Regions from separate parts of the Streptomyces sp. NPDC006384 genome, predicted to be linked through region 2. Evidence: riboswitches for the same ligand, from Rfam matches in the RefSeq annotation. Region 2 holds a riboswitch; the other holds the start of a gene.
The links. Region 2 has a riboswitch for glycine ahead of gcvP (aminomethyl-transferring glycine dehydrogenase). Riboswitches for the same ligand answer to the same signal wherever they lie in the genome.
Positions count from the first base shown of each region.

Region 1: it holds a riboswitch for glycine, as region 2 does, so the genes downstream of both, gcvT (glycine cleavage system aminomethyltransferase GcvT) here and gcvP (aminomethyl-transferring glycine dehydrogenase) in region 2, are expected to answer to the same signal.

Region 1 is NZ_JBIAHR010000025.1:37,546-42,850, forward strand. Features, by position in the region: gene glyA (serine hydroxymethyltransferase) at 1-1,160, opposite strand, end outside; gene gcvH (glycine cleavage system protein GcvH) at 1,175-1,552, opposite strand; gene gcvT (glycine cleavage system aminomethyltransferase GcvT) at 1,689-2,807, opposite strand; glycine riboswitch at 2,969-3,062, opposite strand; gene ACFYOJ_RS28745 (AAA family ATPase) at 3,242-3,907, shown strand; gene ACFYOJ_RS28750 (enhanced serine sensitivity protein SseB) at 3,987-4,790, shown strand; gene ACFYOJ_RS28755 (enhanced serine sensitivity protein SseB C-terminal domain-containing protein) at 4,953-5,305, shown strand, end outside.
Region 2 is NZ_JBIAHR010000009.1:311,093-316,397, reverse strand. Features, by position in the region: gene ACFYOJ_RS15375 (MerR family transcriptional regulator) at 1-176, shown strand, start outside; partial or broken gene ACFYOJ_RS15370 (DNA polymerase IV) at 227-1,777, shown strand; gene ACFYOJ_RS15365 (PRC-barrel domain-containing protein) at 1,693-2,070, opposite strand; glycine riboswitch at 2,228-2,323, shown strand; gene gcvP (aminomethyl-transferring glycine dehydrogenase) at 2,501-5,305, shown strand, end outside.

The sequences.
Region 1 (5,305 bases), on a different contig from region 2:
ACGTCCGCGACCTCGGCGAAGTCCTCGGCCGTGAAGCCGCGGGTCGCCAGGGCCGGCGTGCCGATGCGCAGACCGGAGGTCACCATCGGCGGACGCGGGTCGTTCGGGACGGCGTTGCGGTTGACCGTGATGCCGACCTCGTGCAGGCGGTCCTCGGCCTGCTGTCCGTCCAGCTCGGAGTCGCGCAGGTCGACCAGGACCAGGTGGACGTCGGTGCCGCCGGTCAGGACGGAGACGCCCGCCGCCTTCGCGTCGTCCTTCACCAGGCGCTCGGCCAGGATGCGGGCGCCTTCCAGCGTACGACGCTGGCGCTCCTTGAAGTCCTCGCTCGCGGCGACCTTGAAGGCGACGGCCTTGGCGGCCACCACGTGCTCCAGCGGACCGCCCTGCTGACCGGGGAAGACGGCGGAGTTGATCTTCTTGGCCAGCTCGGCCGTGGAGAGGATCACACCGCCGCGCGGGCCGCCCAGCGTCTTGTGGGTGGTGGTGGTCACCACGTGCGCGTGCGGCACCGGGTTCGGGTGCAGGCCCGCCGCGACCAGACCGGCGAAGTGCGCCATGTCGACCATCAGGTACGCGCCGACCTCGTCCGCGATCCTGCGGAACGCGGCGAAGTCCAGCTGCCGCGGGTAGGCCGACCAGCCGGCCACGATCAGCTTCGGCCTGTTCTCCTTGGCGAGGCGCTCCACCTCGGCCATGTCGACCCGGCCGTCGTCGCCGACGTGGTAGGCGACCACGTTGTACAGCTTGCCGGAGAAGTTGATCTTCATGCCGTGGGTCAGGTGCCCGCCGTGGGCGAGGTTCAGACCCATGATCGTGTCGCCCGGCTGGAGCAGCGCGAACATCGCGGCCGCGTTGGCCTGGGCACCGGAGTGCGGCTGCACGTTGGCGTGCTCGGCGCCGAAGAGCGCCTTGACCCGGTCGACGGCGATCTGCTCGACCACGTCGACGTGCTCGCAGCCGCCGTAGTAGCGGCGGCCGGGGTAGCCCTCGGCGTACTTGTTGGTGAGGACCGAGCCCTGCGCCTCCATGACCGCGACGGGCGCGAAGTTCTCGGAGGCGATCATCTCGAGGGTGGACTGCTGGCGGACCAGCTCGGCGTCGACGGCGGCCGCGACGTCGGGGTCCAGCTCGTGCAGGGGGGTGTTCAGGAGCGACATGGGACCGTGACTCCTCAGGCGCCGGCGAATTCGGTGTACTCGTCGGCGGAGAGCAGGTCGCCCGGCTCCTCGCTGACGCGCACCTTGAACAGCCAGCCGCCCTCGAAGGGCGCCGAGTTCACCAGCGACGGGTCGCCGACGACGTCCTCGTTGATCTCGGTGACCTCGCCGGAGACGGGGGAGTACAGGTCGGAGACCGACTTGGTCGACTCCAGTTCGCCGCAGGTCTCGCCCGCGGACACGGTGTCGCCGACCGCGGGGAGCTGGACGAAGACGACGTCACCGAGCGCGTTGGCCGCGTGCTCCGTGATGCCGACCGTCGAGACGCCGTCCTCGGCGGCCGACAGCCACTCGTGCTCCTTGCTGTAACGCAGCTGCTGGGGGTTGCTCATGACCTGAATTCTCCTGTATGCGGGACGGTGCTGAACGACGGGGGACTGTGGTGGACCGCAGGCGGGCGGCACGGACGCGGACGCGGGCGGGGCGGGACGCCGGAGAGCCCCGCCCGCCCGGTGTCTGCTTCCGGGGCTACTTCTGGCGCTTGTAGAACGGCAGTGCCACGACCTCGTACGGCTCGTGGCTGCCCCGGATGTCCACGCCGACCCCGGGGGTGCCCACGGCCGCGTGCGCGGCGTCGACGTACGCCATGGCGATCGGCCTGCCCAGCGTGGGGGAGGGGGCGCCGGAGGTGACCTCGCCGACCACCTCGCCGCCGGCCACGACCGCGTACCCGGCGCGCGGGATCCGGCGGCCCTCGGCGATCAGGCCGACCAGGACGCGGGGCGGGTTCTGCTCGGCCCGGGCGGCGGCCCGCTCGAGCGCGGCGCGGCCCACGAAGTCGCCCTCCTTCTCGAACTTCACCACCCGGCCGAGACCGGCGTCGAAGGGCGTCAGCTCCGTCGTCAGCTCGTGCCCGTACAGCGGCATGCCCGCCTCCAGGCGGAGCGTGTCCCGGCAGGACAGACCGCACGGGACCAGCCCGGCGCCCTCGCCCGCCTCGGTCAGCGCCTGCCACAGCTCGACGGCGTGCTCCGGCTTCACGAACAGCTCGAAGCCGTCCTCGCCGGTGTAGCCGGTGCGCGCGATCAGCGCCGGGACGCCCGCGACCGTGCCGGGCAGCCCGGCGTAGTACTTCAGACCGTCCAGGTCGGCGTCGGTGAGCGAGGCGAGGATGCCCGGGGACTCGGGGCCCTGCACGGCGAGCAGCGCGTAGGCGTCCCGGTCGTCGCGCACCTCGGCGTCGAAGCCGGCCGCCCGCTCGGTCAGCGCGTCCAGCACCACCTGGGCGTTGGAGGCGTTGGCGACGACCATGTACTCGCTCTCGCCGAGGCGGTAGACGATCAGGTCGTCGAGGATGCCGCCGTCCTCGCGGCAGATCATGGTGTAGCGGGCCCGGCCCGGCTTCACCGTGCCGATGCTGCCGACCAGCGCGAAGTCCAGCAGGCCGGCGGCCTGCGGGCCGGTGACCGTGATCTCACCCATGTGGGAGAGGTCGAAGAGACCGGCCCGGGTGCGCACCGCGACGTGCTCGTCGCGCTCGGAGCCGTAGCGCAGGGGCATGTCCCAGCCGGCGAAGTCGGTCATCGTCGCGCCCAGCGCGCGATGCGTGGCATCCAGCGCGGTACGGCGGAGTTCGGTACTGCTCATCGGTCGGTCGTCTCCCAGGGACAGCACGGCACGGGCGAGGTGGATCCTCCCCATCTGTCATCGGAACCTGAGAGGTTCGCCATGACCACCGCTCCACGGCGGTCAGGACTTGCACCTTGGGTGGGGCGGCCGTGGAACGGCGGCCCGCTTTTCAGATGTGCCTCGCCCACGCGGTGACGGTGCCTGAGAGATTCAAGGGAGGGACTTGCTCCTTCGGCGCCCCGGCACGGCCGGGGACTCTCCCGCGCGGATTCAAACGGCCGGTATGCAGTTGGCGCCGCCATCATCGCACGCCGGGCCCGTTCACGGCAGACCGTGATCTGTAGCCGTGCTGTGGCAGTAAGCGCACGAAAACGCGAGACCCACGCATTACCTTCTCTTTACACTCGAGGGGGAGGGGAACTCGTGAACCGCCCCAGGGGAGGACGATCACGATGAACAGGACCACGGTCTACGCCACGACTTCGGGAATCGCCCTGCCGCAGCAGACCGCACCGGCCGGGGACGCGTGCGCCCCCCTGCCCGCGTCCGTCGTCCGCGACCTGCGCGACCGCGCCGGGCGCAGCCCGCACGCCCTGCTCTTCGGCCCCCGCGACCTGGTGGTGGTCACCGGACTGCCCGGCAGCGGCAAGTCCACGCTCATGCGGCGCACCGTGCGCGGCCGGCGCGTCGACTCCCAGGACACCCGCGACCGCTTCGACCGCCGCATGCCCCGCTTCCTGCCGTACGCCCTCTACCGGCCCCTGGTCCGGATCGCCCACTACGCCGGACTGCGCCGCGCGCTGCGCTCCGGCGAGGGCGTCGTCGTGCACGACTGCGGCACCCAGGCCTGGGTGCGCCGCTGGCTGGCCCGCGAGGCCCGCCGCCGCGGCGGCACCCTGCACCTGCTCTTCCTCGACGTCGCCGTGGACGACGCCCTCGCCGGCCAGCGCGAGCGCGGCCGGGGCGTCTCGCGCTACGCCTTCCTGCGGCACCGCTCGGCCTCCGCCCGCCTGCTGGCCTCCGTGGCCGAGGGCAGGCTGCCCGCCGGCTGCGGCTCGGCGGTCCTCCTGGACCGGGCGGCGGCCGACGCGCTGCACCGGATCGCCTTCACCGGCTGAGGCGACGGCCGTGGGCCGGCGGGGCCGAACGGGTTAGCCTTTTCAGCCACAGCAGCGGTACCAGGCAGGCGGTAGGCAGATGGACTTCCCAGCGGACTTCCCGGCGGACCTCTCACCGGACCTCCCGGCGCAGGCGCGTCCCCACCCGCACGGCGGATGGCCGGGCAACGAGCTGGAGGAGGTGCTGTCCGCCTCCCTCGGCGTCCCGTCGGCCGGCGGCCGGATCGTGGAGGTGCTCGGCCGCAGCTTCGTCTGGGTCCCGCTGCCGAACGGCGGCGGCCCGCACAGCGGCCCGCTCGACCTGCCCTCCCTGGAGATCGACGGCCAGGCCTACGTGCCGGTGTTCAGCTCGGAGGAGCAGTTCCGCCAGGTCGCCGGGGCGCACATGGCGTACACCATCGCCCCCGCCGTGGAGTTCGCCCGCGGCCTGCCCCCGCAGGTCGGCATCATCGTGAACCCGGAGGGCGTGGTCGGCGTCCCGCTGCCGCCGCCGGCCGTGGCCGAGCTGTGCCGGGCCGGCCGCACCCCGCTGGACGGGCCCGCGTCCGGCGGCCGGGTCCGCCTCTTCGAACCGGACTGGCAGGACGACCCGGTGGACTTCCTCGCCGCCGCCTCCGCCGAGTTCGCCGGGATCGGCGTCGTGCGCACCGCCCGCCGCTGCATGGCCGCCGTCGAGACCGCCGACCCGGTCATGTTCGTCGGCGTCGAACTGACCCACTGGGAGGGCGACGCCCGCGCCCTCCCCCTGGACGCCCTGGGCCGGGCCCTCGCCAAGGCCCCCCTGAAGACCCAGGTCAACCTGGTCCTCCTGGAGGCCGCCCAGGACCCGGTCTGCGACTGGATGCGGGCCAACGTCCGCCCGTTCTACCAGCGGGACTTCTAGTGCCCCGGCCGGGGCGGCCCCCAGGGGCGTGTCCGGCCGCGCCGGACCCGTGCCCGTCGCGCCCGTGAGCGGACAGCGCACCCCGAGCTCACCGGCGCCCCCCGACCGGCGGAGCCTTAAGCTGGTTGCACAACCGGGGTACTTCTCGAAAGGGCGATACGCGTGAGCGCCAGCGGCACCGCGACCGGGCAGGTCGAGCACATGCTGCGCCAGGTGACCCCCGGGCGCTACGACGCCTACGAGGCCCTGCTGCGCGCGCTCGCCACCCCCGCCTCCGGCCAGGTCTGGATGCTGCTGTGGCACGGCCAGGCCGGCTCCCCGGACGCCCAGTACGGGACCATGGAGGTCGACGGCTGCGGCTACGCGCCCTGCGTCACCTCCGCCCAGGAGCTCTCCGCCAGCGGCTGGAACCGGTCGTACGAGGTCGCCGACGGCCTCGAAGTGGCCCGCTTCCTCTACCCGGACCACCACGGCCTCTGGCTCAACCCGCACGCCCCCGGCGGCGGCGTCGGCAT
Region 2 (5,305 bases):
TGCACGCCCTGCTCCAGGGCGGCCAGGGCATCTTCGGGATCGCCGTCGGCGTGGTGTGGCGGGACGTGGAGAGCGCGCTGTCGCAGCTGCACGGGGAGCGGATCGACACGGGGGAGACCCTGGTCGGACACAACCCCGCGGACGAACTGGCACGGCGCCGCAACCGGGCGGTCTGAGCCACCGCCGCGGGCGGACGATGTCAGTGGCGTAGGGCAGCATCGGGGGTGTGAGAACCGCGCCCACGATCCTGCATCTCGACATGGACGCCTTCTTCGCCTCGGTGGAGCAGGCGTCCAAGCCGAGTCTGCGCGGGAAGGCCGTCGTCGTGGGCGGCCTCGGACCGCGCGGGGTGGTCGCCACCGCCTCCTACGAGGCACGGGTCTTCGGCGTCCACTCGGCGATGCCCATGGGCCAGGCCCGGCGGCTCGCTCCCAACGCCGCGTATCTCGTCCCGCGCTTCGAGCTGTACCGGTCGATCAGCGAGCAGGTGATGCGGCTGCTGAGGGCGCTGTCGCCCCTGGTGGAGCCGCTGAGCCTGGACGAGGCGTTCGTGGACCTGGAGGCCGGCGGCGCGGCCCGGGACGCGGAGTCCGCGCGCCTGGCCGCGACGAAGCTGCGCGCGGACATCCGGGCCGTCACCGGGCTCACCGGATCCGTCGGGCTGGCCGCCTCCAAGATGCTCGCCAAGATCGCTTCGGAGGAGGCCAAGCCGGACGGGCTGGTCGTGATCCCGCCGGGGACGGAGCGGGCCAAGCTGGAGCCGATGCCGGTGCGGACGCTGCCCGGAGTGGGACCCGCCACCGGAGACCACCTGCGGCGGGCCGGGATCACCACGGTCGGTGAGCTCGCCGAGGCCGGCGAGGACGAACTGGTACGACTGCTCGGCAAGGCGCACGGGCACGCCCTGTACGCGATGGCACTGGCGCGTGACGAGCGGCCGGTGGTCGCCGAGCGCGAGGTGAAGTCGGTCTCGGTCGAGGACACGTACGACGTCGACATCCACGACCGGGCTCGGGTCGGGGCGGAGGTGCGGCGGCTGGCGGACCGGTGTGTGCGGCGGCTGCGCGGCTCGGGGATGTCCGGGCGGACCATCGTGCTCAAGGTGCGCAGGTACGACTTCTCCACCCTGACGCGCTCCGAGACGCTGCGCGGGCCCACGGACGACCCGGCGGTCGTGCGGGAGGCCGCGGCCCGGCTGCTGGACTCCGTGGACACCACGGGCGGTGTGCGGCTGCTCGGCGTCGGCGTCAGCGGGCTGGCCGACTACACGCAGGAGGACCTGTTCGCGCAGGCGGCGGGGGAACGGGGCGAGGAGCCCGCCGAGCAGCCGCGGCCGGCGGACGGGCCCGGCGAGGAGCAGGTGAGGGTACCGGCCGAGCGCCGCTGGCCCTCGGGGCATGACGTGCGGCACACCGAGTTCGGGCACGGGTGGGTGCAGGGCAGCGGCCTGGGCCGGGTCACGGTGCGCTTCGAGACGCCGTACTCCGGGCCCGGCCGGGTGCGGACCTTCCCCGTCGACGACCCGGATCTGACACGGGCCGATCCGCTGCCGCTGGTGGCGCCCGCGCCGGGAGGCTCCGGCGAGGACGGAACGACGGCAGGCCCCTCCGTACAGGGGCGGCCGGTCCCGGCGGCTCCGGATGCCGCGCCCGCCGCCCCGGGCGCGGCACGGTGACGGGGGCCGCCGGGGCGTCAGCCGTCCTCGTTGCCGGTGCCCGCCAGCCTGCCGAAGTCGTGGTCGGGCAGCGGGGGAGCGGCGGCCACGTCCAGGCCGTAGTGGTGGTAGAGCTGGAGCTCCTGTTCCGGGGAGAGGTGGCGGCCGACGCCGAAGTCGGGGGCCTCCTTGATCAGCGACCGGTCGAAGGGCACGCGCAGGACGCCGTCGACCAGTTCGCTGGGCTCCAGGGGGACGAAGGCGTCCCTGCTGAACAGACCGGTGCGGACGGCGGCCCACTCCGGGACGCCGGTGGCGTCGTCGAGATAGACCTCGTCGACGGTGCCGATCCTGGTGCCGTTGCGGTCGAACGCCTTGCGGCCTATCAGACTGCGCGGATCGATGTCGGTACGCACGGGCCCTCCACTTGGTCGCACTGGGTCGCAAACCATCCGGCGAATCATCCGTTCGGTACTACGAAAGGGCACATGGGGCCGGTCGGCCACTCGAACGCCGGGACGCCCACTGGGCCGTTCGTGCGCCGGTCTCGCTGGTACGCTGGCAAACGGCTGCTGACCCCGTGCGGGAGAGTCCTCCGGACACCATCGGAGGCGCCGAAGGAGCAAATCCTCCCCGGAATCTCTCAGGCACACGTACCGCACGGACGAGGTCACTCTGGAAAGCAGGGCGGGGGCCGACGGCTTCCGCTCTCACCGACGGTGAAAGCCGGTGGCCCCCTGGGGGCGCCGGTGAAGCTCTCAGGTCCGGATGACAGAGGGGGAGGCCGTCCGGGTACCCGTGCCGTGGTGCCCCTCGCAGGTCGCATCAGACCAGGAGGCCTCCGCAATGACCGCCCCTCGCATTCCGCTCTCCGAGCTCGAGCAGGCAGCACCCTTCGAGCAGCGCCACATCGGCCCCGACCACGAGGCCCGGGCCAAGATGCTCGCGCAGGTCGGTTACGGCTCGCTCGACGAGCTGACGGCCGCCGCGGTACCGGATGTGATCAAGAACGCCGACGCGCTGGACCTGCCCGGCGCCCGGTCCGAGGCCGAGGTGCTGGCCGAGCTGCGCTCGCTGGCCGACCGCAACCAGGTCCTCGACTCCATGATCGGCCTCGGCTACTACGGCACTTTCACCCCGCCGGTCATCCTGCGCAACGTCATGGAGAACCCCTCCTGGTACACCGCGTACACGCCGTACCAGCCGGAGATCTCCCAGGGGCGGCTCGAGGCCCTGCTGAACTTCCAGACGATGGTCGCCGACCTCACCGGTCTGCCGACCTCGGGCGCCTCGCTGCTGGACGAGGGCACCGCCGCCGCCGAGGCGATGGCCCTGTCCCGGCGCATGGGCAAGAACAAGAAGGGCCTGTTCCTGGTCGACGCGGACGCGCTGCCGCAGACCATCGCGGTCATCCGGACCCGCGCCGAGCCGACCGGCGTCGAGGTCGTCGTCGCCGACCTCGCCGAGGGCATCCCCGCCGAGGTCGCCGAGCGGGAGATCAACGGTGTCCTGATCCAGTACCCGGGGGCCTCCGGTGCCGTCCGCGACATCAAGCCGGTCATCGACCGGGCGCACGAGCTGGGCGCGCTGGTCACCGTCGCCGCCGACCTGCTCGCGCTGACGCTGCTGAAGTCGCCCGGCGAGCTGGGCGCGGACATCGCCGTCGGCACCACGCAGCGCTTCGGTGTGCCGATGGGCTTCGGCGGGCCGCACGCCGGCTACATGGCCGTGCACGAGAAGTTCGCGCGCAGCCTGCCCGGCCGTCTGGTCGGCGTCTCCGTGGACGCCGACGGCGACAGGGCCTACCGCCTCGCCCTGCAGACCCGCGAGCAGCACATCCGCCGAGAGAAGGCCACCAGCAACATCTGCACCGCGCAGGTGCTGCTCGCCGTCATGGCCGGCATGTACGCCGTCTACCACGGCCCCGAAGGGCTGCGGGCCATCGCCCGTCGCACCCACCGGTACGCCTCGATCATCGCCGCGGGCCTCGCGGCCGGTGGCGTCGAGATCGTGCACGGCGCCTACTTCGACACGGTCACCGCGCGGGTGCCCGGCCGGGCCGGCGAGATCGTCCACACAGCCCGCGAGAACGGCATCAACCTGCGCCTCGTCGACGCCGACCACGTCTCCTTCGCCTGTGACGAGACCACCACGCGCGCCCAGGTCGGCGGCGTGTGGAACGCGTTCGGCGTCGAGGGCGACATCGAGGCGCTGGACGCGGACACCGAGGACACGCTGCCCGGGGCGCTGCTGCGCACCGACGACTTCCTGACCCACCCGGTCTTCCACCGGCACCGCTCCGAGACGGCGATGCTGCGCTACCTGCGCCGCCTCGCCGACCGCGACTACGCGCTGGACCGCGGCATGATCCCGCTGGGCTCCTGCACCATGAAGCTCAACGCGACCACCGAGATGGAGCCCGTCACCTGGCCCGAGTTCGGCGCGCTGCATCCCTTCGCGCCCGCCGAGCAGGCGCAGGGCTACCTCACGCTCATCCGTGAGCTGGAGGAGCGGCTCGCCGAGGTCACCGGGTACGACAAGGTGTCGCTGCAGCCCAACGCCGGTTCGCAGGGCGAGTTCGCCGGCCTGCTCGCCGTCCGCGGCTACCACCGCGCCAACGGCGACGACCGGCGCACCGTCTGCCTCATCCCGTCCTCCGCGCACGGCACCAACGCGGCGAGCGCCGTCATGGCCGGCATGAAGGTCGTCGTCGTCAAGACCGCCGAGGACGGTGAGATCGACGTCGAGGACCTGCGGGCCAAGATCGAGAAGCACCGTGACGAGCTCGCCGTGCTGATGATCACGTACCCCTCGACGCACGGCGTCTTCGAGGAGCACGTTGCCGACATCTGCGCGCAGGTGCACGACGCGGGCGGTCAGGTCTACGTGGACGGCGCCAACCTCAACGCCCTGGTCGGCCTCGCCAAGCCCGGTCACTTCGGCGGCGACGTCTCCCACCTCAACCTGCACAAGACCTTCTGCATCCCGCACGGCGGCGGCGGTCCCGGCGTCGGCCCGGTCGCCGTACGGTCGCACCTGGCGCCGTACCTGCCCAACCACCCGCTGCAGCCGGCGGCCGGTCCGCAGACGGGGGTCGGGCCGGTCTCGGCGGCGCCGTGGGGCTCGGCGGGCATCCTGCCGATCTCCTGGTCGTACGTCCGGCTGATGGGCGGCGAGGGGCTCAAGCGCGCCACGCAGGTGGCCGTGCTGTCCGCCAACTACATCGCCAAGCGCCTCGAGCCGCACTACCCGGTGCTCTACACCGGTCCGGACGGGCTGGTCGCGCACGAGTGCATCATCGACCTGCGCCCGCTGACCAAGGCGACCGGCGTGAGCGTGGACGACGTCGCCAAGCGGCTGATCGACTACGGCTTCCACGCGCCGACGATGTCCTTCCCGGTGGCCGGCACGCTGATGATCGAGCCGACCGAGTCGGAGGACCTGGCCGAGCTGGACCGGTTCTGCGACGCGATGATCGCCATCCGCGGGGAGATCGAGAAGGTCGGCTCCGGGACGTGGGAGGCGGAGGACAACCCGCTGCGCAACGCCCCGCACACCGCCGCGGCGCTGGGCGGCGACTGGGACCACGCGTACACCCGCGAGGAGGCCGTCTTCCCGGCCGGGGTGTCCGCCGCCGACAAGTACTGGCCG